DNA from 3 places in the Janthinobacterium sp. CG_23.3 genome. Region 3 is predicted to be linked to each of the others. Evidence: predicted binding sites of a transcription regulator. Region 3 holds the regulator's gene; each other region holds the start of a gene.
What was found. The regulator FNR, encoded in region 3, switches genes on or off when oxygen is low (the NO sensors DNR and NnrR bind a similar motif). The targets are predictions, from matches to a motif close to TTGATNNNNATCAA.
Positions count from the first base shown of each region.

Region 1: a site for FNR is predicted at 7,793-7,806, ahead of ACFDR9_RS05720 (universal stress protein). Genes of this name have one in related genera too.
Region 2: a site for FNR is predicted at 3,940-3,953, ahead of ACFDR9_RS06455 (hemerythrin domain-containing protein). Genes of this name have one in related genera too.

Region 1 is NZ_JBJXIB010000013.1:28,665-38,723, reverse strand. It holds gene asd (aspartate-semialdehyde dehydrogenase) at 1-1,041, opposite strand, end outside; gene leuB (3-isopropylmalate dehydrogenase) at 1,092-2,165, opposite strand; gene leuD (3-isopropylmalate dehydratase small subunit) at 2,180-2,827, opposite strand; gene ACFDR9_RS05740 (entericidin A/B family lipoprotein) at 2,881-3,003, opposite strand; gene leuC (3-isopropylmalate dehydratase large subunit) at 3,064-4,467, opposite strand; gene ACFDR9_RS05730 (chemotaxis protein CheA) at 4,701-6,590, opposite strand; gene ACFDR9_RS05725 (protein phosphatase CheZ) at 6,590-7,423, opposite strand; gene ACFDR9_RS05720 (universal stress protein) at 7,900-8,364, shown strand; gene ACFDR9_RS05715 (response regulator) at 8,515-9,159, shown strand; gene ACFDR9_RS05710 (Crp/Fnr family transcriptional regulator) at 9,642-10,059, shown strand, end outside.
Region 2 is NZ_JBJXIB010000016.1:56-10,114, reverse strand. It holds gene ACFDR9_RS06470 (AMP nucleosidase) at 1-1,398, opposite strand, end outside; gene ACFDR9_RS06465 (bacteriohemerythrin) at 1,733-2,194, shown strand; gene ACFDR9_RS06460 (ParA family protein) at 2,358-3,128, shown strand; gene ACFDR9_RS06455 (hemerythrin domain-containing protein) at 3,148-3,711, opposite strand; gene ACFDR9_RS06450 (EAL domain-containing protein) at 4,065-7,430, shown strand; gene ACFDR9_RS06445 (hypothetical protein) at 7,531-8,016, opposite strand; gene ACFDR9_RS06440 (hypothetical protein) at 8,801-9,664, opposite strand; gene ACFDR9_RS06435 (hypothetical protein) at 9,661-9,966, opposite strand.
Region 3 is NZ_JBJXIB010000018.1:19,373-29,431, reverse strand. It holds gene ccoG (cytochrome c oxidase accessory protein CcoG) at 1-1,175, shown strand, start outside; gene ACFDR9_RS07115 (FixH family protein) at 1,193-1,717, shown strand; gene fnr (fumarate/nitrate reduction transcriptional regulator Fnr) at 1,790-2,551, opposite strand; gene ACFDR9_RS07105 (sigma-70 family RNA polymerase sigma factor) at 2,702-3,220, opposite strand; gene ACFDR9_RS07100 (DUF2892 domain-containing protein) at 3,207-3,431, opposite strand; gene ACFDR9_RS07095 (response regulator) at 3,737-7,210, shown strand; gene bluB (5,6-dimethylbenzimidazole synthase) at 7,319-7,972, opposite strand; gene ACFDR9_RS07085 (BON domain-containing protein) at 8,125-8,484, opposite strand; gene ACFDR9_RS07080 (sigma 54-interacting transcriptional regulator) at 8,703-10,059, opposite strand, start outside.

The DNA of each region.
Region 1 (10,059 bases), on a different contig from region 3:
GTATTCGCCGCCCATGCTCATCTTGCGCACGCGCCCGACCGGAATGGTCAGGCCGCCGGTGACGGCCGCCGGCGACAAGTCGCGCACCGAGGCTTCGCGGGTGTTCGGCACCAGTTTGACCCATTCGTTGTTGCTGGCGATGATGTCGTTGATTTCGTCGAGCGGCACGTCTTTTTTCAGCTTGATGGTCAAGGCCTGCGAGTGGCAGCGCATCGCGCCGATGCGCACGCACAACCCGTCGACGGCGATTTCCTTGCTGCCGAAGTCGGCGCCGCGGCCGAGGATCTTGTTGGTTTCCGCGCCGGCCTTCCACTCTTCCTTCGACTGGCCGTTGCCCAGGTCCTTGTCGATCCACGGGATCAGGTTGCCGGCCAGCGGCGCGCCGAATTGCTTGATCTCATCGGCGCTGTAGCCGTGCTGGGTCGCCAGCACCTGGCGGTCGATTTCCAGGATCGCCGAGGCCGGGTTGTCGAGCAAGGCCTTGACCGAGCTGTTGATGGTGCCGAACTGGGTCAGCAGTTCGCGCATGTGCTGCGCGCCGCCGCCGGAAGCGGCCTGGTAGGTCATCGAGGTCATCCAGTCGACCAGGTCGTGTTGGAACAGGCCGCTCAAGCCGATCATCATGCAAGAGACCGTGCAGTTGCCGCCGATGTAGTTCTTGACGCCCTTGCCCAGCGCGTCCTTGATGACGTGCAGGTTGACCGGGTCGAGCACGATGACCGCGTCTTTTTCCATGCGCAAGGTCGAGGCCGCGTCTATCCAGTAGCCGTTCCAGCCGGCCGCGCGCAGTGCCGGGAACACCTCGGCGGTGTAGTCGCCGCCCTGGCAGGAGATGATGATCTCGCACTTGCTCAGCTCGGCGATATTGCCGGCGTCCTTCAGCGTGGTTTCGTTCTTTGCCATCGCCGGCGCGGCGCCGCCCGGGTTCGAGGTGGTGAAAAACACCGGCTCGATGAAGTTGAAATCGCCCTCTTCCTGCATGCGTTGCATCAGGACCGAACCCACCATACCGCGCCAACCTACCAAGCCAACTAGTTTCATCACTTTTCCTCAACAATAAACGGGCACGCCCGTAGCTTCACATATGTTCTTTATTGCGCCAGCGCCTTGACCACGGCGTCGCCCATGTCGACGGTGCCGACGCGGGTGGTGCCGGCTTCGTAGATGTCGCCGGTGCGCAAGCCCTGCGCCAGCACCTTCTTGACGGCGGCGTCGATGCGGTCGGCCTGCTCGCTGCGGTTCAGCGTGAAGCGCAGCATCATCGCCGCCGACAGGATGGTCGCCAGCGGATTGGCGATGCCCTTGCCGGCGATGTCCGGCGCCGAGCCGTGCGACGGTTCGTACAAGCCCTTGTTGTTGGCGTCGAGCGAGGCCGACGGCAGCATGCCGATCGAGCCGGTCAGTTGCGCGGCGCAGTCGGACAGGATGTCGCCGAACATGTTACCGGTCACCATGACGTCGAATTTTTTCGGCGCGCGCACCAGTTGCATCGCCGCGTTGTCGACGTACATGTGCTCGAGCGCGACGTCCGGGTATTCCTTGCCGACGTCGATCATGATGTCCTTCCAGAACTGGAAGGTTTCCAGCACGTTGGCCTTGTCGACGCTGGTCAGGCGCTTGTCGCGCTTTTGCGCGGCTTGGAAGGCGACGTGGGCGATGCGGCGGATTTCGCCTTCGGCGTAGCGCATCGTGTCGTAGCCTTCGCGCTGGCCCTTGAAGGGGCCGTCCGGGCATTCGCGCACGCCGCGCGGCTGGCCGAAGTAGATGTCGCCGGTCAGTTCGCGGATGATCAGGATGTCCAGCCCGGAAACGATTTCAGGCTTCAAGGTCGAGGCGTTGGCCAGTTCCGGGTACAGGATGGCCGGGCGCAAGTTGGCGAACAGGCCCAGGTTCTTGCGCAGGCCGAGGATCGCCTGCTCCGGGCGCAGGGAACGCTCCAGCTGGTCGTACTGGTAGTCGCCGACGGCGCCGAACAGCACCGCGTCGGCGGCCTTGGCCAGCGCCAGGGTCGCGTCCGGCAACGGGTGGCCGTGCTGCGCGTAACCGGCGCCGCCGACCGGCGCCGTTTCCATTTCGAAGGATTCGCCCAGCACGTTCAAGACCTTGACGGCTTGCTCGATGATTTCCGGGCCGATGCCGTCGCCAGGCAGGATTGCAATTTTCATATTATTCGATCAAGTTAGATAACGTTCGCCAACCACGGTTGACTGGCCAGATGGCGCTCCTCGAAGCTATGGATGGCGTCGGCGTGGCGCAGCGTCAGGCCGATATCGTCCAGTCCATTCATCAGGCAATACTTGCGGAAGGCGTCGATGTGAAACGGATAGGAGACGCTGCCGTTGCTGGTCCTTACGCACTGCTGTTCGAGGTCCACCACCAGCTTGTAGCCGGGGAAGGCTTTGACTTCGTTAAACAGATGGTCGATCTGCGCTTCCGGCAAGACGATCGGCAGCAGGCCGCTCTTGTAGCAATTGTTGAAGAAGATATCGGCGAAGCTCGACGCGATGATCGCGCGAAAACCGTACTGGTCGAGCGCCCACGGCGCGTGTTCGCGCGAGGAGCCGCAACCGAAGTTCTTGCGCGTGAGCAGGATCGAGGCGCCCTGGTAGCGCGCCTCGTTGAGTACGAACTCCGGGTTCAGCGGGCGGCGGCTGTTGTCCTGGCCCGGCTCGCCGTGGTCGAGGTAGCGCCACTCGTCGAACAGGTTGGGGCCGAAGCCGCTGCGGTGGATCGACTTCAGGAACTGTTTCGGGATGATGGCGTCGGTGTCGACGTTGGCGCGGTCAAGCGGGGCCACCAGCCCTTCGTATTGCGTAAATTTGTCCATGGTTGCTCTGCAGTGTGCTGACGGGCGGACCGTCAGGCCCGCCGCATCGCGTGTTATTTTTTGCCGGCGCCTTCAACGGCTTGCCCGACCTTTTGAACGTCTTTACCGAAGCCCGACATGGTATTACAACCGGTCAAAATAAGGGCGGTAACGCATAGCGCAATGAGTTTCTTCATCTTATTCTCGCTTGAGGGTGATCTTGGTATAAGCGGCCGCCGCGACCAGCGCGGCCGCCGTCATCGCAGCTTGCGCACGTCGACGAAATGCCCGGCGATACCGGCCGCGGCCGCCATCGCCGGCGACACCAGATGGGTGCGTCCGCCCTGCCCTTGCCGTCCCTCGAAATTGCGGTTCGAGGTCGAGGCGCAGCGCTCGCCCGGCTCCAGCCGGTCGGCGTTCATCGCCAGGCACATCGAGCAGCCCGGGTCGCGCCATTCGAAGCCGGCGTCCTTGAAGATCTGGTCCAGGCCCTCGCGCTCGGCCTGGTCCTTGACCAGCCCGGAACCCGGCACCACCATCGCCAGCGCGACGTTGGAGGCGCGGTACTTGCCGCGCACCACGGCGGCGGCGGCGCGTAAATCTTCGATGCGCGAATTGGTGCAGGAGCCGATGAAGACCTTGTCGATGCGGATGTCCTCGATCGCCATGTTTGGCTGCAAAGCCATATACAGCAGCGCCTTTTCCATCGCGTCGCGGCGCACCGGATCTTTTTCCAGTTCCGGGTCCGGCACGCGGCCGTCGACCGCCACCACCATCTCGGGCGAGGTGCCCCAGCTGACCTGCGGCTTGATGTCGGCGGCGTTGAGCGTGACCACCAGGTCGAAGCGGGCGCCGGCGTCCGAGTGCAAGGTGCGCCAGTAGTCGACCGCGCGGTCCCAGTGCGGTCCGACCGGCGACAGCGGCCGGCCCTTGACGTAGTGGATAGTGGTGTCGTCGACGCCGACCATGCCGGCGCGCGCGCCCGCCTCGATCGCCATGTTGCAAACCGTCATGCGACCTTCCATTGACAACGCGCGGATGGTCGAGCCGCCGAACTCCATCGCGTAGCCGGTGCCGCCGGCGGTGCCGATCTTGCCGATGATGGCCAGCACGACGTCCTTGGCGGTGACGCCGGCCGGCAACGCGCCGTCGACCTGCACCAGCATCGCCTTGGATTTCTTCGCCAGCAGCGTCTGCGTGGCCAGCACGTGCTCGACCTCGGAGGTGCCGATGCCGTGCGCCAGGCAGCCGAAGGCGCCGTGGGTCGACGTGTGCGAGTCGCCGCAGACCACCGTCATGCCCGGCAGGGTCGCGCCCTGCTCCGGCCCGATCACGTGGACGATGCCCTGGCGCTTGTCGTTCATGTTGAAATAGGTCAGCCCGTAGCGCTTGGCGTTGGCGTCGAGCGTCTCGACCTGCAGCCGCGAGACCGGGTCGGCGATGCCGCCGGCGCGGCCGGTGGTCGGCACGTTGTGGTCGGCCACGGCCAGGTTGGCCGAGACGCGCCACGGTTGCCGTCCGGCCGCACGCAAGCCGTCGAACGCTTGCGGGCTGGTGACCTCGTGCACCAGGTGCCGGTCGATGTACAGAATTGTCGTGCCGTCATCCTCGGCCCGCACAACGTGGGATTCCCAAAGTTTGTCGTAAAGCGTCTTCATTATGATTTATGCGGCGTAGCCACAGCCTGTAGTGAGTAATCCACAATGATTATGCCATATTTTGTGCAATGCAAAACCGGGGCCGGGCCGCGGCCCGGTATGGCGATACGAAATTCGGTTTCGATACACAATCCATGACAAACATTGCCAAGTGAGTCGAGCCGTCCCGCGGCGGGACGGCCCAAAAAAAATGCCCGCGGGTGAGGCAGGCACTGTGTCTGTTGCGGCGGTCCGGTCTAGGCCGCCATACGTACACTTCCCCTGCACCCGTCCATCAGAAACGATAGTCCGACCACTAGGACCAACTCGCCCTCGGCCGAGCGGGCGGTGCCGGTAATGCCCTCGACCGCGATCGCGGTCATCGGCTTGATGACCAGGTCGGCGGTGCCGTCGACGGCCTCGACCGCGAGAATGTACGGTTGTGGCGCCGCCACAACAATGCCCACCCGTTCGCTGCACAACTCGTAGCCCAGCGCGCCGGCCAGCGAGCGCACCGGCAGCGGCCGGCCCTGGTCCTTGAGCACCGGGAAACCGCCCACTTCCATGAAGGTTTCCGGCAATTCGACGACCCGTTGCACCACCGCCATCGGCAGCGCCAGCGCGGCGCCCGAGGTCGATACCAGCATCGTCGGCACGATCGACAGCTCGATCGGCAGGCGGATCGAGAACTTGGTGCCGACGCCGAGCGCCGAGTCGATGTGGATCGCGCCGCGGTTCTTCTCGACCGCGGTTTTCACCACGTCCATGCCGACCCCGCGACCGGAGACGCTGGAGGCGACGTCCTTGGTCGAGAAGCCCGGCAGGAACACCAGCTGGAACGATTCGTCGTTGGACAACTGGGCCGATTCGCTGATCAGGCCCTTCTCGGTGGCTTTCTTGCGCAGCTTGGCCGGGTCCATGCCCTTGCCGTCGTCCTGCAGCACGATCATCACGCTGTTGGCTTCCTGCCAGGCCTTGAGCGAGATGTAGGACTTGACCGGCTTGCCGGCGGCGGCGCGTTCTTCCGGCGTCTCGACGCCATGGTCCAGCGCGTTGCGCAACATGTGCACCAGCGGGTCGTACAGGCTGTCGACGACAACGCGGTCGACTTCGGTTTCGGCGCCCTCGATGGTCAGTTCGACGTCCTTGCCCAGGTCCTTGGCCAACTCGCGCACCAGGCGCGGGAATTTCTGGAACAGGCGCCCGACCGGCTGCATGCGCGTGGCCAGCGTGGCGCGTTGCAATTCGGTGGAGTAGCGCGAGGCCCGCTCCAGCGTCTCGGCCAGCGTTGCCATCAGCGTCGCGGCCTGCCCTTCGAATTTGAATTGCAGCAGGCGTTCGAGCAGCACGGCGGCCTGGTTGGCGGCCTGCACCGACTCGCCGGCCACTTCCAGCAGGGCGTCGAGCTTGACGGCGTCGACGCGGATGCTGTCTTCCTTGACCGGCGCGGCGGTGCGCACCTCGGCGCGTTCCTCGCGGAGGTCGACACCGTCCCAGTTCTTGCCGCCGGCTTTGGCGGCCGGGGCCGCTGCCGCCGCCGCGGGCGCGGCGGCCACCGGCTCGGCGACGGCGGCGCTGGCGGCCGGCGCCGCTGCGGCTGCCGCCGCGACGGCCGGCACGTAACTGCCTTCGGGGATCACCGCGACATACATCGCTTCCCAGTCCAGGCCGTCGGCGCCAACCGGCACCGGCGCGGCGGCGGCGACGGGCGCGGGCGCGGGCGCGGCGGCCGGAGCGGCCGCGGCCGCCTTGGGCGCCATCGCCTTGCCTTCAATGGCGTTGGTCAGGATCAGTTCGAGTTCGGCCGGCATCGCCGGCAGACTCTCCGGCGCGTTGCCGTTGGCCAGCTCGGTGAGCTGGTCGGCAACAAAGCCGGACGCCTGCAACGCCGCCTCGATGGCGATCGGCGTCACCGGCGCGGCGCCGGTGCGCAGCGCGTCGAACAGGTTTTCGGTCAGGTGGCAGGCCGCCACCAGCGCCGGCAGGTTCATGAAGCCGGCGCCGCCCTTAATGGTATGGAAGGAGCGAAACACCGCGTTCAACGTTTCCTTGTTGTCGGGGTCGCGCTCAAGGCACAGTAAATGCTCTTCAACGTTAACCGCAAGATCCATCGCTTCAACGACAAAATCCTTGAGCATATCGTCCATTAGAATCCCAGGTCAGCAAGAAGATCATCGACATTGTCTTGGTCCAGCGCCGCCGACGGCACCGATGGACCCTGCATCAACACCACCGGCTTGTGCGCCAGTTTCTCACGCATGGCCGGCGGCGCGTTGTCGCGCAACAACTCTGCCAGTTCGTGCTCCACCGTCTTGGTGATCATCACGACCTTCTTGATCAACTGCCCGGTGATGTCCTGGAAGTCCTGCGCCATCATGATTTCCAGCAAGCGCGCCTTTTCCGCCTCGGTGGCCTCGGTCACGGTTTGGGCAAACTGTTTCGAGTCGCCGGCCAGGGTCTTGAATTCATCCAGGCTGAGCTTGCCGGCGAACAGCGCGGTCCAGCGCCCGTCCATGTCCTTGGCCTTTTTCGACAGCGCGTCCTGCGCCGGCATGCCGTCGTCGAGGGTGTTGAGGACCTTGTTGGCGGCCTGCTCGGTAAGGCTGGCGACGTATTCCAGGCGGTCCTGGGCGTCGACGATCTGCGACGAGGCCTCGGTCAGGGCCTTGTCGTAGCCAAGCTCGCGCAGCGAATCGTGCAACAGGCGGACGATGCCGCCGAGGCGCTCGAACATCGGTTTGTCGGCGGCGTCATCGGCGCCAGCCGGCGCTTCCGCCGCGGCGGCGACGGACGCCGGCGCCACGGCCGCGGCCGCGGCGGGCGCCGGCACGCTCGCCGCTACCGAGTCGAACAGGGCATCGAAATCGTCGTCGGCGGACGCGGCGGGGGCTGGTGTGGGGGTTGGAGCAGGTTTCGGCGCAGTGGTTTGCGCGGACACTTCATCGAATAGTGCGTCGAAATCATCAGCGGCGTTGGTCATAGTCCCTGCTTCTCCATAATTTGTAAAAATGTGTCGCCTACACGTTGCGTATCACAGACTTATACCTGGAATTCTTCCGATTAAGATGACTTCCGGCAATATAACAGCGTTTACGCGAGTGTAGCAGGGCGCTGGCTGCTTGTTCAATGTGAATCCGCTGTTTCGGCCGCCGCGCGCCAGCGCAAGGACCTCGGCGCGACGGAATCGCCCGTCAGCAGTTGCATTTTGAAATACTAACATCGGATAGAGAAGCAAAACACGCACCGGGCAACAAATGCCCGCCTTTTTGTAAAAAGCGCCGCCAAAACGCCCCGCGGCGGCGCAAAGCGTGGCCTGACCGGCACGGCTGGCGAAAAAGCGTCGATAGCATTGATAAATATCAAGTCTTTGCGGTCGGACAATGATCGCATTCGCGTCTACAATGAAGACAGGCCGCGCCGCCTGCGGCCGCGGTCAAGCTGATCAAGGAGATGGCCATGTATAAGAAAATTCTGATTGCGACCGACGGCTCCGCCGTCTCGAACATGACGGCCTGCGCCGGCGTCGCGTTCGCCGAGCAAATGCACGCCGACATCCTGGCGCTGTACGTGGCGCCGGAATACCAATACCCGGTATACATCGAGATCATTCCGCCGAGCTATCCGAGCGAAGAGGAATACCGCGCCGCCATGAGCAAGGCCGGCGCCGAGCACTTGCAGCCCATCCACGACGCGGCCGCCAAACGCGGCCTGAAAAGCGCCGGCCTGACGGCGTTTTCCGACAGCGCGGCGCTGAAAATCGTCGACGTGGCCAAGCAGTGCGACTGCGACCTGATTTTCATGGGCTCGCACGGGCGCAGCGGCTGGGGACAATTGTTGCTCGGCAGCGTCACCAACAAGGTGCTGTCGCATACCACGCTGCCGGTGCTGGTACACCGCCTGATCAAGGAACCGTCGACCTGAACGCGCGGCGCCGGTATGCGCCGGCGTTATTCGCGGCATCACTTAAGGAAATAGCAAACTAACTAAAAACTATAGTATATTCGCCTCCTTATTTCAGTTTAACCTCTTGCAGCGGCCAGCAATGCCGGCCGGGCACCTAACCATTTCCCTATGATACGAATTGTCATTGCCGACGACCACACCATCATGCGTGAGGGTTTGAAACGCATACTCGACGGCGCGCCCGACATTGATATCGTTGGCGAAGCGATCGACGGTTTCGAAGTCCTTGGCCACGTGCGCCAGGGCGGCTTCGACCTGCTGCTGCTCGACCTGTCGATGCCGGGGCGCAGCGGCGTCGACCTGATCCGCCAGATCAAAAGCGAGGCGCCCAAGCTGGCCATCCTCATTCTCACCATGCACGAGGAGGAGCAGTACGCGGTGCGGGCGATCCGCGCCGGCGCACAGGGCTACCTGACCAAGGAGAGCGCCGGCACCCAGCTGGTCGGGGCGATCCGCAAGGTCGCCTCGGGGCAGCCCTACATCAGCGCCGAGGTGGCGGAGCAACTGGTGCTCAACATCATGATGCCGAATGAGAGCTTGCTGCACAAACAGTTGTCGGACCGGGAATTCGAGGTCTTTTCCCTGCTGGTGGCCGGCAAGTCGATCACCGAGATCGCCAACAACTTGCACCTGAGCGTGAAAACGGTGAGCACGCACAAGACCCGCATCATGCAAAAAATGGGCATGAGTTCCCTGTCCGAGATGGTCCAGTACGCCGTTGCCCACCGTCTGCTGTCGCCTTTCAAAACCTGACCCACGCGGTCGCCCGGCCAGTTCGCAGTAGGAACAATCCTACAGCGAGCGCGCCACCTCCTACCGCCATATTCAGCGCCTGCTGATATCAATCAAGCACCCTAGTTGGCATACTGAAATCAGCGAATCAAGTTGCTGGCCGGTTACTCCCCTACCCGACAGGCCGTCAGCGGATTGAGCCGCAACGTGGTCTGTACGGTGTTTGTGCCCAGGCGACGCGCCGCCCGACCCGCTGCCGCTGCCGCTCGATCCCGTTTGGGGCCGCCCTGAACCTTGACGAGTGGTCCAGGTTCTGATCGACAGGCGCCGCCGTACTTGGAGACGGCGCGCCGCACCGGTCGGAGCGGGACGCTCAGCGAGGCGAGCGCTTCCCTAATCCGATATTTGAAATTTGATGTACCTGTCAACAGGAGATGAGCATGCTGTCAACGCAAACGTCTGAAATCCGTCCCGCTTCGTCGTCGGCCGCGCAGTCTTCGTCGATGGAAGCGGGCCGCCAGCGCCAAGGGCGGCTGTGGTCGAATTTGAAGGAAGTCTGTGATTTGCTGCATATTTCAACCGCCTGCTCGATCGCCGCCGACGAGCTGCTGTTCCAGCACGTGCAGTTCAAGACCGGCCAGCGCGTCCACACCATCGGCCAGCCCTTCGACACGCTCTACATCGTCAACTCGGGTTTCCTGAAAACCGTGCTGATCGACGAATTCGGCAACGAGCAGGTGCTGAGCTTCCCGATGAAGGGCGACATGCTCGGCGTCGACGGCATCCATTCCAAGCATTATTCGTCGGAGGCGGTGGCCTTGTCGGACTGCGACCTGATCCTGCTGCCGTTCAAAAAACTGACGGCGCTGGGGCGCATCCATATCGAGCTGGAAAATGTCATGTACGGCGTGATGAGCCGCG
Region 2 (10,059 bases), on a different contig from region 3:
CTCGCGGTAGAAGTGGTTGGCCATGCCCGGCAGCTTGATCTCGCCGTGCAGCGGCTTGTCGCTGACGCACAGCAGCGTGCCGTACGGCACCCTGAAGCGGAAACCGTTGGCGGCGATGGTCGCGCTTTCCATGTCCAGCGCAATCGCCCGGCTCTGGCTGAAGCGCCGCTCCGGCGTGCGATGCGGCAGCAATTCCCAGTTGCGGTTGTCGGTGCTGGCCACGGTGCCGGTGCGCATGATGCGCTTCAAATCGTAACCGGTCAGCTGCGTCACCTCGGCCACGGCCGCCTCCAGCGCCTGCTGCACCTCGGCCAGCGGCGGGATCGGCACCCACAGCGGCAAATCCTCGTCGAGCACGTGGTCTTCGCGCACGTAGGCGTGGGCCAGCACGTAGTCGCCCAGGTTCTGGGTGTTGCGCAGGCCGGCGCAGTGGCCCAACATGAGCCAGGCGTGCGGGCGCAGCACGGCGATGTGGTCGGTGATGGTTTTGGCGTTGGCCGGGCCGACGCCGATGTTGACCATCGTGATGCCGCTGCCGTCGGCGCGCACCAGGTGGTAGGCCGGCATCTGCGGCAGCCGTGGCGGCGCCGCGCCGAAGGCGTCCTCGGGGTCGACGGCGCAACCGGCGCGCCGCGTGGTGACGTTGCCCGGCTCGACGAAGGCGATGTAGCCGTCGTCCTCGCTTTCGGCCAGCGGATCGACCGGCCGGCCCATCATCTCGTGCCCCAGGCGCACGAATTCGTCGATGTAAAACTGGTAGTTGGTAAACAGGATGTAGTTCTGGAAGTGCTGCGGCGCGGTGCCGCTGTAGTGGCGCAGGCGTTGCAGCGAGTAGTCGACCCGCGGCGCCGTGAACAGCGCCAGCGGCTGGGCCGCGCCAGGCGCGATTTCCATGGTGCCGTTGGCGATGCCGTCGTCCATCGCCGCCAGGTCCGGCAGGTCGAACATGTCGCGCATCGCCATGCGCCGCTCGGGCGACATATTGCCCTCGATGTGGTCGTGCTCGGCGAACGAGAAGTGCACCGGGATCGGCTGCGCGCTCACCCCCACTTCCAGTTGCACGTTCTGGTCGCGGCTGTGGTTCTTCAGCAGCAGCGTGAACTGCTGCAAGTAGTAGTCGGCGAACAGGTCGGGGCGCGTGACGGTGGTTTCAAAGACGCCCGGGCCGGCCACGAAGCCGTACGCCAGGCGCGAGTCGGCGCGCGCCACGGTGTCGGTTTGGATGCGCACGAAGGGATAGCAGGCGCGCGTGCGCCCGTTCAGGTCCTCGCCGCCGACGAAACGCTGCAGCGCGTCGCGCAGGTGCTCGATGCTGCTGCGGTAAATGGCTTGAACCTGTTCCAGCGCCAGGCGCGGATCGTTGAAGCGGGTCGATGCAATGAAGGCTGGCGTATGCAATGGGTGGCTCCTGTAGGTTAAGGCTCGGTTCACCTTTATTGTAAGGCAGCGCCGAAGATTGCGTGCGGCAACGTTTGCTAATGAAGTAAGCGGCGCGTGCCAGTCCCGTAGCCAGTACCAGTCCAGTGTGGTCGCCCACGCCCGATATTCTTTGATCTCGCTCAAGGAGGAGAAAAACGCGGTGGATCGCGATGCCGCTTTTGAAGTTCCTCAGTTCGCTTCCCCATTTTTGACTTCAATCAAGGATTTCGGACGCGCCAACGCCCACACTGGGGGATGTTGGCGCCGGCGCAGCGGCGCCGGCAACCAGACCGAAGCAAAAAAGGGGGATGCAATGCAGACAGTCAGATGGTCGGAAGACATGGCCTTGGGGGTGCCGGCGATGGACCGGGCGCACCGCGCCCTGCTTGGGCAGATCGAACGCCTGGACGCGGCGCCGGACGAGCAATTCGCGGCGGCCTACCTGGACCTGATCGACACGCTCGAGCAAGACTTCCGGGAGGAAGAGGGACTGATGGAGAAGATCCGCTTTCCGGGCCGGCGCCAGCATGCCGAACAGCACGCGCGGGTCATGGCCGGCTTGCGTTACGCCGAGTCGGACGTGCTGCAAGGGGAGACGGCGGCCGGGCGCGACGTCGTGCGCTTCCTGCCGCGCTGGTTCCTGGGGCACCTGTCGAGCATGGACCTGGCCCTGGCGGTGGGACTGGAAATGAGCGGCACCCACCATGCGCCGCCGCCGGACGTGCTGTTGCGCACCGAGTTGTCGCGCCAGCTCAAGCTGAACATGCTCGAATAGGGCGTCGGCGCCCGTTCCGGCGCGCCGGAGCGTTGGAAACACGGCTCGGCCGGCGCATTGTTGTTGTGATATTGCACTTTTTACATCTGGCGAACGGTGCAGCGCGTTGCTGCACCGCAGCACTCTGCTAGAATCGTGCAATCAATCATCTTCTTGGAATGCCATGAAACGTGTGATCTTCAATCAAAAGGGCGGGGTCGGCAAATCGACCATCGCCGTGAACCTCGCCGCCATCGCGGCGCACCAGGGGAAAAGGACGCTTTTGATCGATATTGATCCGCAGTGCAATTCGAGCCGCTACCTGCTGGGCGACGCGGCGCGCGAGACGGCGCCGACCATGGCGGCGTATTTCGAGCAGATGCTGGCGTTCACGATGTTCCCGAAGGCGGCGGCCAGCTTCGTCCACGCGACGCCGTTCGAGAACCTGTCGATCATGGTGGCGCACCCGGAAATCGGCGAGTTGCAATCGAAACTCGAGTCGCGCCACAAGATCTACAAGCTGCGCGACACCCTCAACGAACTGGCCAATGATTATGACGAAATTTTCGTCGATACGCCGCCGGCCTACAATTTCTTCACCCAGTCGGCGCTGATCGCGGCCGACCGTTGCCTGATTCCGTTCGACTGCGACGATTTTTCGCGCCAGGCGCTCTACACCCTGGTCGCCAATGTCGCCGAGATCAAGGCCGACCATAATCCGCGGCTGGAAATCGAAGGCATCGTGGTGAACCAGTTCCAGCCGCGCGCGCGCCTGCCGCAGCGCCTGGTCGACGAACTCAAGGCGGAGGGCTTGCCGGTGTTCGAGAACAAGCTGTCCAGCTCGGTGAGGATACGCGAGTCGCACGACCGCAACCTGCCCATGGTGCATCTGGACGCGCGCCATAAGATGAGCCAGGAATTTCTGGCGCTGTATGCGGAGTTGCAGGCGGCTTGAATAAGCGCTACGCGGCCGCTTACGACGCCGGCGGGCGCGAGTGCCAGCGCAGCCGCGGCAGCGTGGATTTGCGCCGGCGCTCGTTTTGCGCCGCGTCGTACGACAGGAACGTGGTGCCGATGGCGAACCATTGCTCGCTGGAGATGACGCGCTGCGCCAGCGGCAGCAATTCCTGCTCTTCCTTCGCCAGGCGCTCCAGCAAGTTCTCGCAGTAGCGCTCCAGGGTAAAACACAGCATCTTGACATGCGTCGCGCTCTCGGCAAAGGCCAAGCGCAGGCGCCGCCGCGCCGAGCCCAGCGTGTGGCGGCCGATCCGGTTGAGCGTCTCCAAGTCCGCCAGCAGCGTGTCGGCGTCGTGGGTCGCCTGGCGCAAGGCCGGCATCAGGCAGCCTTCGACTTTGCGCTGGTGGCGCATTTCGGCGAAACGGGTCAGTTCGTCGAGCTGGTTGGCCAGCCGCACCGGGTCCATTTTCTGGGGCGCGCCGGCGTTCACCTGCAGGTAGTGGCGAAAGCGCGAGATGAAATTGCGCTCCCTTTTTTGTTCGATCGACAGGGTCATCAGGGCATAGGTGGCAGTCAGCATGATTTTTCCTTCATTGCAACGTGCCCCGGGACCTGCGCTTCGGCGTGGATTTGCGCGCCGCGGCGAGGCGTCCGACGTGCGCAAAAAAGCATTGTGGTAATTAATGCGAACGCGTATTACCTTACGCCTGCGATCCCGGCGCATCCGGCGCAGTTACAATTGCTTACAAATGTTTGCAATACAAATTATTTCTCGGTAATGTTGTGACGGCCTGGCGGCGTCCCGTTGTTGACGTTGGTAAACGGCCAATGCCGCGAGAATGTCGTGTGCGGCAAACGGGAAGTTGCTACACTGGGAAGGAATCAATTTCAGCGTTCAACCAACTTGTTCAACATCTGAGGTCGAATCCCGCCATGGCATCGTCGGATCTTTCCACCCAAGGCCCGCCGGCGGCCTCACTGCCGCAGGGCGAGCCGGTCTTTTACCTTGGCCACTGGCAGATGCGGGCGTCCGGCGCCTTCCAGCACTGGTCCGACGAGGCCGGTCGCATCCTGGCGCTCGCGCCGTCGCGCTTTCCGCGCGCGCTCGACGATTTCCTGGCCTTTGTCCACGCCGACGACCGCGCGGACCTGGCCCAGGCGTTCGCCGACGTACTGCGCGGCGGCCCCGCGCTGAACCGCGAGCACCGCATCGTGCGCCCGGACGGCGAGCAGCGCCACCTGTACGCGCGCGGCCGCTTGGAGACGGACGCGCGCGGCCAGCGCCTGCTCGCCGGCTCGCTACACGACGTCACCGAATCCAAGCTCGGCCAGCGCACGCTGCGCCAGAACGAGGCGCTGGTGCACATCGCCGGGCGCATCGCCCACCTGGGCGGCTGGGAAGTGGAGCTGCCCTCGCGGCAGGTGGTCTGGTCCGAGGAAATCTACGCGCTGTTTGATATGGCGCCGGGGCCGCCGCCCAGCTTCGAGCAGGCGATCGGCCTGTGCGTACCGGAGTCGCGCGCCCGGCTGCGCGCCGCCTTCGAGGGCTGCGCGCAAGTGGGGCTGCCCTACGACGAGGAGCTGGAGGTGGTCAGCGCCGGCGGCCGCCGGCTGTGGGTGCGCGCGCTCGGCCAGGCCGTGCGCGGCGACGGCGGCGTCATCACGCGGGTGCGCGGCGCGATGCAGGACATCAGCGGCCAGAAGCGCGCCGAGGAGCGCGCCAACCGCCTCGCCGCGCGCCTGACCACCACGCTCGAAAGCATCACCGACGCCTTTTTCACGTTCGACCACGCGTGGCGCTTCACCTATCTGAACCGGCAGGCCGAGCTGCTGCTGCAGCGCAGTCGCGGCGAACTGCTTGGCAAGGTGGCGTGGGAAGAGTTCCGGGAGGCCGTCGGCGGCGTTTCGTATGGCGCATACCACCGGGCGCTGCGCGACAACTGCGCGGTCGAGTTCGTCGAATACTACGCGCCGCTGGCGCGCTGGCTGGAGGGCCACGCCTATCCGTCCGACGAGGGGCTGGCGGTGCATTTTCGCGACATCTCGGCGCGCAAGCACGCCGAGCTGGCGCTGGTGCGCTCGAACCGCGCGTTACAACTGCTCAGCCGCTGCAACGAGGCCTTGATCCGCGAGGGCAACGAAGCGGCGCTGGTCGAGCGCATCTGCCGCATCGCCGTCGACGTCGGCGGCTACCGCATGGCCTGGGTCGGCTACGCCAACGACGACGCCGCGCGCAGCATCAGCGTGGAAGCGCACGCCGGCGAGGACGACCTGGATTATCTGCGCAGCATGACGCTGAGCTGGTCCGACGCCGCCGCCGGGCCGGGTGAATGCCCGGCCGGGCGGGTGGTGCGCGCCGCCGCGCCGCTGCTGCTGGAGCATCTGGAACAATTGGACGCCTGCCAGCCATGGGTCAAGGTCGCGCTGGCGGCGGGTTACCGGGCCGCGGCGTACCTGCCGCTGCGCGACGGGCAGCGCTGCTTCGGCCTGCTGGCGCTGTATTCCGGCGAGCCGTTCGGCGACCCGGCGCGCGAAATCGGGCTGCTCGGCGAGCTGGCCGACAACCTCGCCTTCGGCGTCGGCAACATCCGCGTGCGCGACGCGCAACGCCGCATCCAGGCGCACATGCGCGACCAGGCCTCGCTGCTGGACCAGGCGCGCGACGCCATCATCGTGCGCAGCGTCGACCAGCGCGTGCTGTATTGGAATAAGAGCGCGCAGCGCCTGTATGGATGGTCGCAGGACGAGGTGCTGGGCCGCTCGGTCGACGCCTTGCTCGACGACGACGAGGACGCCCTCGAGGCCGCCACCGCCATCGTGCTGCGCAGCGGCGAATGGAGCGGCGAAGTGACCCGCCGCGGCAAGGACGGCAGCGCGCTGACGGTGGAGGTGCGCTGGACCCTGGTCAGCGAGGACGACGGCCGGCCCAAGGCCATCATGTCGATCGACACCGACATCACCGAGCGTAAGGCGGCCGAACGGGAAATCCAGTACCTGGCGTTCTACGACGCGTTGACCGGGCTGCCGAACCGGCGCCTGATGCTGGACCGGCTGCTACACGCGATGGCGGTCAGCGGCCGCGCCCGCCGCACCGGCGCGCTGCTGTTTATCGACCTGGACAACTTCAAAACGCTCAACGACACCCTCGGCCACGACCAGGGCGACCTGCTGCTGCAGCAAGTGGCGTCGCGGCTGCAGGCGGCGGTCTACGACAGCGATACCGTGGCGCGCTTTGGCGGCGACGAATTCGTCGTCATGGTGGAAGAGCTGAGCCGGGACCGGGTGGTGGCGGCGGCCCAGACCACCACCATCGGCGAGCGCCTGCTGCTGGCGTTAAACCAGCCGTACCTGCTCAAGGGTGGCGCGCACCATAGCAGTTGCAGCATTGGCGCCACACTGTTCGAGCACGACGGCGACGTTGGCGAGTTGCTCAAGCGCGCGGACCTGGCGATGTACCAGGCCAAGGCGGCCGGGCGCAACACGCTGCGCTTCTTCGACCCGCAGATGCAAGTGGCGGTGCACGCCCGCGTGGCGCTGGAGGCCGACCTGCGCCAGGGGCTGCGGCGGGACGAGTTCTACCTGCACTACCAGCCGCAGCTGGGCGAGGGCGGCCGCATCACCGGCGCCGAGGCGCTGGTGCGCTGGCGCCATCCGCAGCGCGGCGTGGTGTCGCCGGCCGCGTTCATTCCGCTGGCTGAGGAAACCGGCTTGATCCTGGCGCTTGGCCAGTGGGTGCTGGAGACGGCGTGCGCGCAACTGGTGGCGTGGTCGGCGTGGCCGGCGACGGCGCGGCTCAGCGTGGCAGTCAACGTCAGCGCGCGCCAGCTGCGCCATCCGGATTTCGTCGCGGACGTGCTGGCGGTGCTGGCGAGCAGTGGCGCCGACCCGGCGCTGCTCAAACTCGAGCTGACCGAAAGCCTGCTGGTCGACGACGTCGAGGTCACGATCGCCAAAATGGTGGCGCTAAAGGGCAGGGGCGTCGGTTTCTCGTTGGACGACTTCGGCACCGGCTACTCTTCGCTGAGCTACCTGAAGCGCCTGCCGCTGGAGCAGCTCAAAATCGACCAGTCGTTTGTCGCCGACGTACTGACCGACCCGAACGACGCCGCCATTGTGCGCACCATCGTCGCGCTGGGGCAGAGCCTGGGGTTGTCGGTCATGGCCGAGGGCGTCGAAACCGAGGCCCAGCGCGACTTCCTGCTCAGCCACGGTTGCGGCGCCTACCAGGGCTACCTGCTGAGCCGGCCGTTATCGGCCGAGCAGTTCGACGCCTTCATTGCCACGGCGGACGCCGCGTAGGCCGGGCCGTCCCACGCGCGCCAGGTCCGCCAACGCGTGGTTGTTGGAAAACCTCATCATCTTCATTGTATGGGTTGTTACAGAATTCATCATTCCGAACTCATTTCTCGGTGATTTTTATTTGCTTGGTTTCAGGCGGCGCCGGGGTAACGTTGGAGGCAGGTTCAACTTGCGGTGAGTAATCGGCAAGCCGCAGGTAAAGAAACCCGCGGCCACCGGATTCACAGACGAAGCCATCAACCGGATCGCCACTCTTTATAAGTTTTGAATTGTAGCCCGTGCAGTTATATTTGGTAGTATCAAGGTATTCCGCCGCTAGCAATGTCTTAAACTGGGGAGACATCCAAGCCCGTCCAGCTTCCGGCGCAAGACGGTGTGGTTTGATGGGCTCTTTTGCCGTGCCGAACCATTTCGGATCGGACGGCTCAAACTCGGCAACTAAGGTTATTAATTCGGTGCTACTGGGAAGAAAGCCGTCGTCGTAAGGCCACATCAATATTTCCCATTGTACAGATTTCATCGGTATTGAAACCTGAACCAGTTTATTTAGTTCGGAAATTTCGGTCGAAGCTTTTGGTTCTTTCATTCCGCATCCATTTAGTAATAATGATACACATAGGCATATAAAATATTTCTTAAATTTTTTTTTATTCATCATTTATCTTCGGATTAATAAGTGGATGGCGTATCCGACGGAGATCCTGTCAGCATTATTGTTTGTGGTTTTTTCAATGCCCACGTTACATGCCGTCTAAAAACGGCATAATTCATGTATTGCGTTCCCAAGCCACACTCCTCTAATATTCCATTCTCAGCATCGGATATTTTTGTCACCATGTCGGTTCCGCGACAGAGCACCGTCAAGCATAGCCCGTCATCTGAAATACATTTTCGTCTGCCATCGTCGGTGTTCGAATTGGCTCATGATCCGGGGCCGTTTCGAGGAAGCCGTTGTCGTGTTCGTGGGCGGGCCGGGACGGCTTACCAATTTTTCGTCGATCTTGCCGGAATTGAGCACGCCGTGGTCGTACGAGGGCTTGATCGGGTATGTGCGATGGCGAAATTGCAAATACTTTAGCGAGGCGTCACTATAATCAGAACTCCGCCCGCGCACATTTCATTCTCTATCCCGTGCAATAATATCTCGCTTGGCTTCCTAAGTATCTTCGAAAGCAAGTCATACTACTCCGCAGCGCTCTTGCGGCTGCTACCTTGCCGAGACCGCTAGATCACAGATGATGCCGTGCACTAGAGCCGCTCCGGATGTAGCGCCGGGTGTGGAAGTAATGCGTGATAATTCTGCGATATCGATGCAAAGCAATATACCATCAGGCATAGCCTACTCCAGAAATATTGCATACAGGCATAGCCTACTCTGAATTGTAGATAGTTATCCCAGCCTTGTTATCATTGATTTTTTCAATTTGAAGTCGAATATTTAAACCCTCTCCTTCAAATTTGTTCCACCATTCAAGTATGCTCGTCGTAGGAACACCAACTGCCAATTTTTTTATCTGGACCGAGCACGTCGTATTTGGCCGCAGGGTGGCGCTCTTGCAGCTACCTGGCAGTAACTCGAAATCCTTTCCTCCTTTGGATTCCATTTGCCAGTCACTAAATTTATAGCTCACCATTCCAGAATTTTTAATGGGAATTTTAATAGTTGTCAATTCTGCCTTGTACAAAGAGAGAACGGCAGCCGATAGCTGAGGCGATTTGACGGTCGACAGCCAAGGCATCGCTATCGTGCCTTCGATTATTTCCTGAAAAGAAAAACCCGAACGGTTGATATCGGGACCTTCCGGGGAAACGATTTTCAAATCGAACTCGGTCCTGAACGTTTCCGGTCCGAATTTGGCTGGACTGATGCCAATTGACAGGATGTATTCGTTCGATTGTACACAGCGGGGCTTTATTTTTTTTGTTTCCACACACACGCTCAAAGAACAATCATTTTCAATGGTGCGGCTTGCCGGGAAGAGTACCAGTCTATATTTTGCCTTCGAGAAGATAAAATCGTTTTTTAGCGATGAAAAGCTTGCGTTTCCTGCATCAAATTTGAAATGATCAATTTTATGACCACTTTCGTCCAAGAGAACAGTGGTGGATTGCTTTGTACTGGAAAGGGCCGAACAGCTGGCTTGAGCGCTCCCTGCGTGCAAATTGCTTGAACAAGCCGTGAAAAAAGAAACGGCTAGGACCACGATAACTGGCTTGAATTTACTGGAATTCATTTTATCTGGCTCATAAATTTTTGATACGATTGCATCATATCTTCATTGGTAAAGTCATTGTTTTCGCTGCCAGTAGGGAGCGAAGTCCATTGCTTTCTTCTCGCAAGAATTTTTGCGGCGTCCTCGATTTCCCCTGTTCTTACCAGCTTCAACGCGTTCTCGGGATGCGTTATAAAACCATCAAACTTGTCTTTTGGCCGTCCTTTCATAGCCGGGAGCGTACGATACGCTTTCTGATAGGCGTCGGCCAGGAAAATCGTCTTGGCCTCACGCGACGCAATCACCATCAGAAAGGCTCGCATCGATTTTTCTGGAAGTGGATCGTAATACTTGCGATAAATCTCGGTGACTTTGAACCCACCTCGTTATACACAACTCTTGAGCGCCCCCATTTC
Region 3 (10,059 bases):
AGGACTTCATCTACCTGGCGGCGCTGCTGATCATCTGCGCCTACCTGCTGTTCCTGGTGACGGCGATCGCCGGGCGGGTCTGGTGCGGCTTCGCCTGCCCGCAAACGGTGTACACCGAAATCTTCCTGTGGATCGAGCGCCGCATCGAGGGCACGCGCAGCGCCCGCATGCTGCTCGACAAGCAGGGGCCGTCGCTGCGCAAGGCGGCCAAGAAAACCGCCAAGCACCTGGCCTGGGGCGCGGTGGCGCTGTGGACCGGCTTCACCTTCGTCGGCTATTTCACGCCCATCCACACGCTGGCGCACGAGGTGGCCACGCTCAGCTTCGGGCCGTGGGAATGGTTCTGGGTGCTGTTCTACGCGCTGGCCACCTACGGCAACGCCGGCTGGCTGCGCGAGCAGGTCTGCAAATACATGTGCCCGTACGCCCGCTTCCAGAGCGCGATGTTCGACCAGGACACGCTGATCATCACCTACGACGTCAAGCGCGGCGAGCCGCGCGGCGCGCTCAACAAGAAGGCCACGCCGGCCGTCGCCGCCAAGACGGGCGACTGTATCGACTGCACCCTGTGCGTGCAGGTGTGCCCGACCGGCATCGACATCCGCCAGGGCCTGCAGTACGAATGCATCGGCTGCGCCGCCTGCGTCGACGCCTGCAACACGGTGATGGACAAGATCGACCGCCCGCGCGGCCTGATCCGCTACAGCACCGACCACGCGCTGGCCAACAATTTCAGCGTCGAGCAGATCCGCCAGCGCGCGCTGCGCCCGCGCGTGCTGATCTACACGGCGATCCTGGCCGTCATCACCGCCGCCGTGGTCGGCTCGCTGGCGCTGCGCACGCCGCTCAAGCTGGACGTGATCCGCGACCGCGGCGCGATGGGGCGCGAAGTCGAGGACGGCATGGTCGAAAACGTCTACCGCCTGCAGATCATGAACACCGCGGAGACGCCGCACCGCTACAAGGTGAAGGTGTCGGGCCTGCCGAGCCTGGCGCTGGTCACGCCCGACGAGGTCAGCGTCGGCGCCACCGAAACGCTGGCGCTGCCGGTGCGCCTGCGCGCCGCCCACGGCGCCGGGGCCAAGGGTTCCAACCAGATCGCCATCGAGTTGACGGCGCTCGACGACCCAAGCCTGCACGTGATGGAAAAAGCGGTGTTCTTTGTGCCGCGCTAAGCAATAAAGGAGAAACCATGTCGAACGTATTGCCATTGCGCCCCCTGGCGCCGGCCGAACGCCCCTGGTACACGCACCGCTGGCCGTGGTTGCTGATGCTCGGCCCCTTCATCGTCATAGTGGCCGGCAGCTACACCGGCTACCTGGCGTTTTCGCGCCAGGACGCGCTGGTGGTGGGCGACTACTACAAGAAGGGCAAGGCGATCAACCAGGACTTGCGGCGCGACCGCGCGGCCAGCGCGCTGGGGCTGACGGCGGCGCTGCGCTACGACGCCGCCAACGCCGTGCTGGTGGGCAAGATCGACAGCCACGGCCTGCCCTACAGCGCGCCGCTGCTGCTGCACCTGGCCCATGCGACGCAACCGGAGAAGGACATCAAACTGGCGGTCCAGCCCGACGCGCAAGGCAACTTCAGCGCGCCGCTGGCGCTGTTCGAGCGCAGCCGCTGGCAAGTGCTGGCGGAAAACGCCCGGCGCGACTGGCGCCTGGATGGCAGTTGGACCTGGCCGACGCAGCGCGCCGTGGCGCTGCGCAGCGATTGATGGGATTGCCGCAGGTCGGTTAGCCCAGCTCCGTTACACGGCGTGGGCCAGCCGACCGGCGTCGCCGGCGGCTTAGGCGCAAGCCTCCGGCGTACCGGCGGTAATCGCCTTCAGCATGGCCGGATTAAGGATTTCAATTTCGCGGTTGCTGACGCGCAGCCAGCCTTCCTTCTTAAACTTCGACAACAGCCGGCTGATGCTCTCGATGGTCAGCCCCAGGTAGTTGCCGATTTCCTCGCGCGACATGCGCAGCTGGAACGTGACGCTCGAATAGCCGCGCGCCTCGTAGCGCGAGCCCAGGTTGACGATGAAGGCGGCGAAGCGCTGGGTCGCCTGCATATTACCCAGCAACAGCATGACGCTTTGCTCGCGCGTGATCTCCTGGCTCATCATGCGGTGGAAATGGCGCAGCAGCGTCGGCATCTCGCCGAGCAGCTGTTCAAGGCTGGAAAACGGGATTTCGCACACCTCGCTGTCTTCCAGCGCCACCGCGTTGCAATGGTGGCGGTCGGCGCTGATCGCGTCCATGCCGAGCAGCTCGCCGGCCATCTGGAAGCCGGTGATCTGCTCCTCGCCGCCGGCGTTGATCTGGTAGGTCTTGAAATGGCCGAGGCGGATCGCGTACAGGTTGACGAACGGGTCGCCGATGCGGAACAGCGTGGCGCCGCGCGGCACCTTGCGGCGCCGGCCGATGATCTGGTCGAGCCGGTCCATATCGCCCATGTCCAGGCCCATCGGCAGGCACAACTGGTGCATGCTGCAGGTGGAGCAGCGCGCGCGCAACACCTCCACGGGAACGCGGGGCAGGGTCAGGGCGGGCAGTTCTGTGAGCATAGCGGGATATACCTATTCGGAGGCTGTCATGGAGTTTATCGCATCCCGACGTTACCAAGTGGCAATAGCCCACTAAACGACCCGGGGTTGGTCGATTTAATTATATGGCAACTACGCCGGGGCGGCCGCTCCCGACGCCAGGCGCCCGCCTCAGCCCACCAGATACTCGCGCGCCAGCAGCCGGGCGCAGTGCAGCCGGCTCTTGGCGGCGGCCGCCGTCAGGCCGAGCAGGGCGGCGATTTCGGCGATGCTCAGCTCGGCGAAATCGCGCAACAGGATCATGTGCAGATAATCGGCCGGCAGCGATTCGAGCGCGTTCACCAGGTCCAGCCGCAGGCCGGCCGTGTCCTGCGCGGCCAGCCAGCGTTCGGCGCGCTCGTCGTCGTAGGGAGCGTGGCGCAGCGCCAGACGGGCCAGCTTGCGGCACTCGTGCCGCACCACCTTGAACAACCAGCCGGAGAACGCCGCCAGCAGGCGCACCGAGCCGAGCCGGCGCGACAGCACCAACAAGGCCTCCTGGACGGCGTCGTCGACGTCGCTGAGCAGGCAGGAGCGCCGGGCGTAGCGGCGGATGTCGGGCTGGCACAGCCGCAGCAACTGCGCCAGCGCGGCGGGATCGCCGCCGTGGGCGGCGTCCAGCACCGGTCGGTGTTGCTCAGCGAGCGTCATCGGCGCGGCCGGCGCGGTCCAGGCGGCGCCCGAGCAGCGCGCACATCGGACAGAAACCGAACAGCCCGGAGGCGACGAGGCCGGCGCCGCCGAGCGCGAGGCCGACGCCGGCCGCGCCGCCAAGCGCGAGCACGCCGAAGGCGATCGCCAGCAGGCCGGCGACGGCGCGCAAGAGCCGCTCCCAACCCGGTACATTTTTCATATAGAACATATTTTTCCCTTTCGACGGTGGCGAGGACATCCCTCGGCTACTAAGAGGCGGGCCGCGGCGGTTTCGATTCGCCGAAAGAAAAATATACTGGCGCCGCGCCATTCTACCCGCTGGCGCGGCGCCCGGCATCGCGAGCCGCGGGCCGATCCGCGGCAGCGCCTTCGGCGAGGCGGTCGGCCGGCGGCGGTGGCGCCGGTGATCCTGGCGGCCGCCGCGCGGCAGGGTAGTGCTTGCTAAGTATCCTTATTGATAGCACAATTCCCGGGCGGCCTGAATGCCCGCGCGGGCGTCCATAAAGGAAAGCAATGAAGCCACTCGGGATCAAAGCGAAAGTCGCCCTGGCAACGAGCCTGACGTCGATTCTCATGATCGCGCTGGTCACCGTGGCCCAGATGCAGCGCATGCGCGAGGACTTCACCGGGGTCTTGCTGGCGCAGCAGAACGCGCTGGTGCGCAGTACCGCGACCGAACTCGACGACAAGTTGCAGATCCTCCTCGACGTCGTCGGCGCCAGCGCCAGGCAGCAGCCGCCCGAGCTGATGGATTCGCCGGAGAAGCTCAGGGCCCACTACGCGACGCGGGCGGTGCTGACGCTGTTCGACGACGTGCTGGTGCTCGACGCCCGCGGCCGCCTGATCGCCGACGTGCCGGCGGTGCCGGGACGGGCCGGCACGGACGCCTCCGACCGGGCCTTTTTCAAAACCGTGCTGCGCACGCGCCGGCCGATGATCGCCGAACCGGTGCTCGGCAAGACCAGCAAGCAACCCATCGTGCAATTCGTCGCCCCGGTGCTGGACGCGCGCGGCGAAGTGGTCGGCATGCTGATCGGCGTGCTGCGCCTGTACAAGGACAACGTGCTGGGCCGGCTGCGCAGCGCCAAGGTCGGCAAGAGCGGCTATTACTTCGCCATCACGCGCGGCGCGGTGCCGCTGTACGTGCTACACCCGGACGCCAGCCGGCTGCTGCAGCCGCGCGCGGCCAACGCCAACGCGCTCACCACGCGCGCGCTGAAGGAGGACGGGGCGGACTCGGCGGTCAGCAGCAACAGCCAGGGCGTGGCAATGATCTACAGTTTCAAGACGCTGAAGTCGGCCGACTGGACGCTGGGCGCCGCGTTGCCGCTGCGCGACGCCTTCGAGCCGCTCGACGGCGCCTTGTACCGGCTGGCGGCGTGGAGCGCCTTCGCCTCGCTGCTGGCGGCCGCCGCGCTCGGCTGGCTGACGCTGCGCCTGCTGTCGCCGCTGGTGCGGCTGCGCGACGCCATCCGCGGCCTGCGCGCCGACGCCAGCCAGTTCGTGCCGATCGGCGTGGCCAAGCACGACGAAATCGGCGAGCTGACGATGGCCTTCAACGAGTTGATGAGCGCGCGGCAGGCGGCCGACGCGCGCCTGCAAAGCCTGATCGAATTCGCGCCGAACGCGATGGTCGTCGTCGGCGCCGACGGCCGCGTCGAAACCTTCAACCGCCAGGCCGAGCGCTACTTCGGCTACCGCCGCGACGAGATCGTCGGCCAGGCGGTGGAAACGCTGATGCCGGCGCGCTACCGGGCCCGCCACGCCAACGCCCGCAAGGGCTTCCTCGACACCCGCCTGAGCGCCGAGCCGCGCGTGATGGGGCGCGGCCAGGCGCTGTTCGGCCTGCGCCGGGACGGCAGCGAATTCCCGCTCGAGGTCAGCCTGAGCGCGGTGCAAACCGACCAGGGCACCAAGGTGCTGGCGGTGATCGCCGAAATCGCCGAGCGGCTGCGCCTGCAGGTCGAGGTGCAGGCCCGCGCCGCCGAACTGGTGGACGAGCGCGACCGCGCCGAGGCGGCGAACCGGGCGAAAAGCGATTTCGTCGCCAACATGAGCCATGAAATCCGCACCCCGCTGAACGCCGTGCTGGGCATGGCCTACCTGCTGGGCAACACCGCGCTGACCGCCGAGCAGCGCAAATACCTGACCATGGTGCGGGTTTCGGGGCAGTCGCTGCTGGGGATCCTCAACGATGTGCTCGACTATTCGAAGATCGAAGCGCGGCGCATGGAACTGGCGCCGGTCGAGTTCGACCTCGACGAGGTGATGAACACGCTGGCGACGACGATGACGATGAACGCCGGCGACAAGGAGCTGGAACTGGCGATCGGCGTCGACGCCGACGTGCCGCGGCGCCTGCGCGGCGACGCGCTGCGGCTGCAGCAAATCCTGGTCAACCTGGCCGGCAACGCCATCAAGTTCACGCCGCTGGGCGAGGTGCTGGTCGGGGTCAGCCTGGAGCGGCGCGACGCGGCCGGCGCGCGGCTGCGCTTCGAGGTGCGCGACACCGGCATCGGCATGAGCGCGGCGCAGCAGGCGCAATTGTTCACCGCCTTTTCGCAGGGCGACGAGAGCATCACGCGGCGCTTCGGCGGCACCGGGCTGGGGTTGGCGATCAGCAAGCACCTGATCCGCTTGATGGGCGGCGAAATCGCCTTCGACAGCGCCGAGGGCGGCGGCAGCAACTTCTGGTTCAGCCTGCCGTTCGAGGTGCTGCGCGAGCAGGAGGGCGCGCGCCGCAAGCCGGCGCTGGGCCAGTTGCGCCTGCTGGTGGCGGACGACAACCGCACCAGCCGCGAACTGATCGGCAAGCTGATCCACGCCTGGGGCTGGGAGGTCGACGAGGTCGACTCCGGCGCGGCCGCGCTGGCGCTGTACCGGCGCCGCCAGGCCGAGCGCGCGCCGTACGACGTCGTGCTGGCCGACTGGCACATGCCGGAGATGGACGGCCTGGCCACGGCGAAGGCGATCCGCCAGGCCGCGTCCGGCCAGAAGCAGCCGATCGTGGTGATGGTCAACGCCTTCGCCCGCAACCGCCTGGAGGAAATCTCCAGCGCCGCCGAGGCCGACGTGGTGCTGATGAAGCCGATCACCGGCTCGAGCCTGTTCGACGCGCTGCACCAGGCGCTGACGACGCCGGACGGCGGCGACGAGCAGATGATCTTGAACCGCAACCTGGGCCAGCACCTGCGCGGCGTGCACTTCCTGCTGGTCGAGGACAACCTGCTGAACCAGGCGGTGGCGCGCGGCATCCTCGAGCACATGGGCGCGACGCTGGACGTGGTCGGCGACGGCCTGCAGGCGGTCGAGCGGCTGCGCGCCGAGGCGCAGCGATACCACATCGTGCTGATGGACATGCAGATGCCGGTGATGGACGGCTTCAGCGCGACCCACCTGATCCGCACCGAACTGCGCCTGACGCTGCCGGTGATCGCCATGACGGCGGGGGTGCTGGCGTCGGAGCGCGAACGCTGCATCAGCGCCGGCATCAGCGACTTCATCGCCAAGCCGGTGGTGGTCGAGGAAATGCTGGAGGTGATCGACCGCAACTTGCCGGGCCGGGCGGCGACCGCGCCGGCCGTGGCCGCCATCGCCGCGCCGGCGCCGGCGCCGAAGCCGGAGCCGGACGAACAGGTATTCTCGATGGCGCCGTTGATGCGCGTGCTGGGACGCGACGCCAAGGGCCGCGGCATCCTGCGCAAGATGGTGGCTGAAGCGCTGGGCAACGGCATGGCGCCGCTGCGGCAGGCCGAACTGGCGGTGCGCGAAGGCCGCTGCGACGACGCCGCGCGCACGCTGCACAGCCTGCGCGGCGCGGTCGGCACGCTCGGCACGAAGCGCCTGATCAGCGCCTCGCTGGAAGCCGAACGCGCCATCGCCGGGCAGCGCCACGCCGAGGTCGCTGCCCTGCTGGCGCTGGCCGGCGCCGAACTGGAGTTGGTGCTGGCGCACGCCAGAGCCTGGCTCGACGGCTTGCCGGAGTAGCGCCGGCCGTCACACCCTCAGGGTTTGCCCCCGGGTACCGCCCTTGGTTTTCAGCGTTTCCGCGCCGAAGCCGCCTAACTTACAGGCCCCAAGGTTGGCCCGGATGTTTCACGTGGAACGTTGGCCCCAGGTGTTTTCGTAGACCAGCTCGCCGATCGCGCGGCGCGTGTCCCAGCCCTCGGTTTCCAGCATCGGCGCCGGGTAAAACTCGGCGACCGGGGCGATGCACAGGATCGCGATCGGTTTGCTGCCTTCGGGCATGTGGCACAGCGCCCGCAGTTGCGCCGGATCGAACAGCGACACCCACCCCAGGCCGATGCCCTCGGCGCGCGCGGCCAGCCACATGTTTTGAATCGCGCAGGAGGCCGACGCCAGGTCCATCTCCGGCATCGTGCGGCGGCCGAACACGTATTGCTCGCGCTGGTCGGTCAGGCCGACCACCAGCAGTTCGGCGCACGACAGGATGCCCTCGACCTTGAGCTTCATGAAGTCCTCGGCGCGCTGCCCCAGCGCCTCGGCGGTGAGGATGCGCTCGGCCTCGACGTGGGCGTGGATGCGCTCGCGCAAGGCGCGCTCGCCGACGCGCAGGAAGCGCCACGGTTGCATGAAGCCGACGCTGGGCGCCATGTGGGCCGCGCCGATCAGGCGCTCCAACTGGCCGGGCGCCAGCGCCTCGGCGCTGAAGTGGCGCATATCGCGGCGCTCGCGGATGGCGCGGTAGACCGCGGCGATTTCTGCAGGCGTGAATTGGTTCGGCGTCATGCTGGGCCTTGTGGCGTGGGGACGGGACGAATTCTAGTGCATCGGCGCCGCCCCCCTATCTTTGCCACGAAAATAAAAACCCCCGTCGCTCGGCAGCGCGACGGGGGTTGGGTACTACCGGGCGCGGCCTGGCCGCGGCCCGACCGCGGCGCTTAGCCGGCGGCTTTGACTTTCAAGTCGTTTTTGACTTCCTTGACGCCGGCGACCGAGGCCACCAATTGGACGACGCGGTCGCCGGCTTCGGCGCTAGGCACGTCGCCTTGCAGCATGACGACGCCTTTTTTGGCGCTGACGCTGATCGGCAGGCCGGCCAGTTGCGCGTCCGCGCTCAGGGCCGCTTTGGCCGAGGCGGTGATGGCTTCATCGGTCACTGCTGCGTTGGCGGCGAGCAGGGTCGCCTTCGCAGGAGCGGCTTGTTCCGCGTCCGCTGCGTAGGAAGCTGTGATCGATGCGCCCGACAGCAGGACGACGGCAACGAAGTTGTTCAGCAGTTTCGATTTTTGCATGGTCATGGTAAATCCTCTCGTATGTGGTTGAAGCAACACTGTTTGAAGCGTCACACCAAGACATATAGCAATCGCCGTGCCAGCTATTTAAATCGCTTATAAATCAATGACTTAGTATTTCACCCCGGCGACGGCCGCCGCCGCGGCGGGTTTTACGCCGCTTTTTGTCGCCTGGCAGCGACAACATTTCCACCCGTATCGCCAAGTCGTTGATTTTACAGCGCTTATTTCTGTCGTTCGTCGGCGACAAGCTCGGCGTCGGCCCTGAACAGGCTCGGCGTGAGTTCGTATTTTTGCAGCAGGCGGTAAAACTCGGTGCGGTTGCGGTCGGCCAGGCGCGCGGCGTCGGCGACGTTGCCGTCGGTCAGGCGCAGCAGTTGTACCAGGTAGTCGCGCTCGAAGCGCTGCTTGGCCTCGTTGTAGCTGAGCGCCTCCAGCGACGGCACCCGCAGCGCGCGCTGCACCAGCGACAAGGGCACCAGCGGCGCCGTCGCCAGCGCGCACACCTGCTCGACGACGTTGAACAACTGCCGCACGTTGCCCGGCCACGGCGCGCCCACCAGCGCCGTCAGCGCGTCGGGCGCGAAGCCGTTCAGCGGCTTCTGGTACTTGCCGGCCAGCGTTTGCAGGAAATGCTTGGCCAGCAGGGCGATGTCCTCGCGCCGCTCGGCCAGCGTCGGCAGCGACAGCGTCACCACGTTCAGGCGGTAATACAAGTCCTCGCGGAACTGGCCCTCCCGCATCGCCACGTCGAGGTCGCGGTGGGTCGCCGACAGCAGCCGCACGTCGACCGGCTTGACCTCGTTGGCGCCGACTTGGCGCACCGCGCGTTCCTGCAGCACGCGCAGCAGCTTGACCTGCAACGGCAGCGGCATGTCGCCGATTTCGTCGAGGAACAGGGTGCCGCCGTCGGCCGCCTGGAACAGGCCGTCGCGGTTGGCCACGGCGCCGGTGAAGGCGCCCTTGACGTGGCCGAACAATTCCGACTCCAGCAACTGCTCGGGGATGGCGCCGCAGTTGACGGCGATGAAGGGCGCCTTGGCGCGGTGGCTGGCGTTGTGCAGCGCGCGCGCCAGCAATTCCTTGCCGGTGCCGCTGGCGCCGCGGATCAGGATGCTGGCGTCGGAGGCGGCCACCAGCTTGGCCTCGGCCAGCAATTCGGCCATCTGCGCGCTGCGGCTGATCAGGCCGGCGCGCCAGTTGTCGTCGCTGGCCGCCGGCGCCGCCAGGTTGGGGTTCAGGTTGACGGCGTAGGCCACCTTGTCGAGCAGCAGCTTGCCGTCGAAGGGCTTGGTCAGGTAGGCGAACGCGCCGCGCGCGGTGGCCTCGACCGCGTCGGGGATGGTGCCGTGCGCGGTCAGCAAGATCACCGGCAGCGCCGCGTGCTGGCGGCGGATTTCGTCGAACAGCGCCAGGCCGTCGCGGCCGGGCAGGCGCACGTCGGTGATGACCAGGTTGGGCAGCTCGACCGCCAGCCGGGCCAGCGCCGCCTCGGCGCTGGCCACGGCCGTCACGCGGTAGTTGCCGGCGTTCAGGCGGATCGTCAGCAGGCGCAATAAATCGGGGTCGTCGTCGACCAGC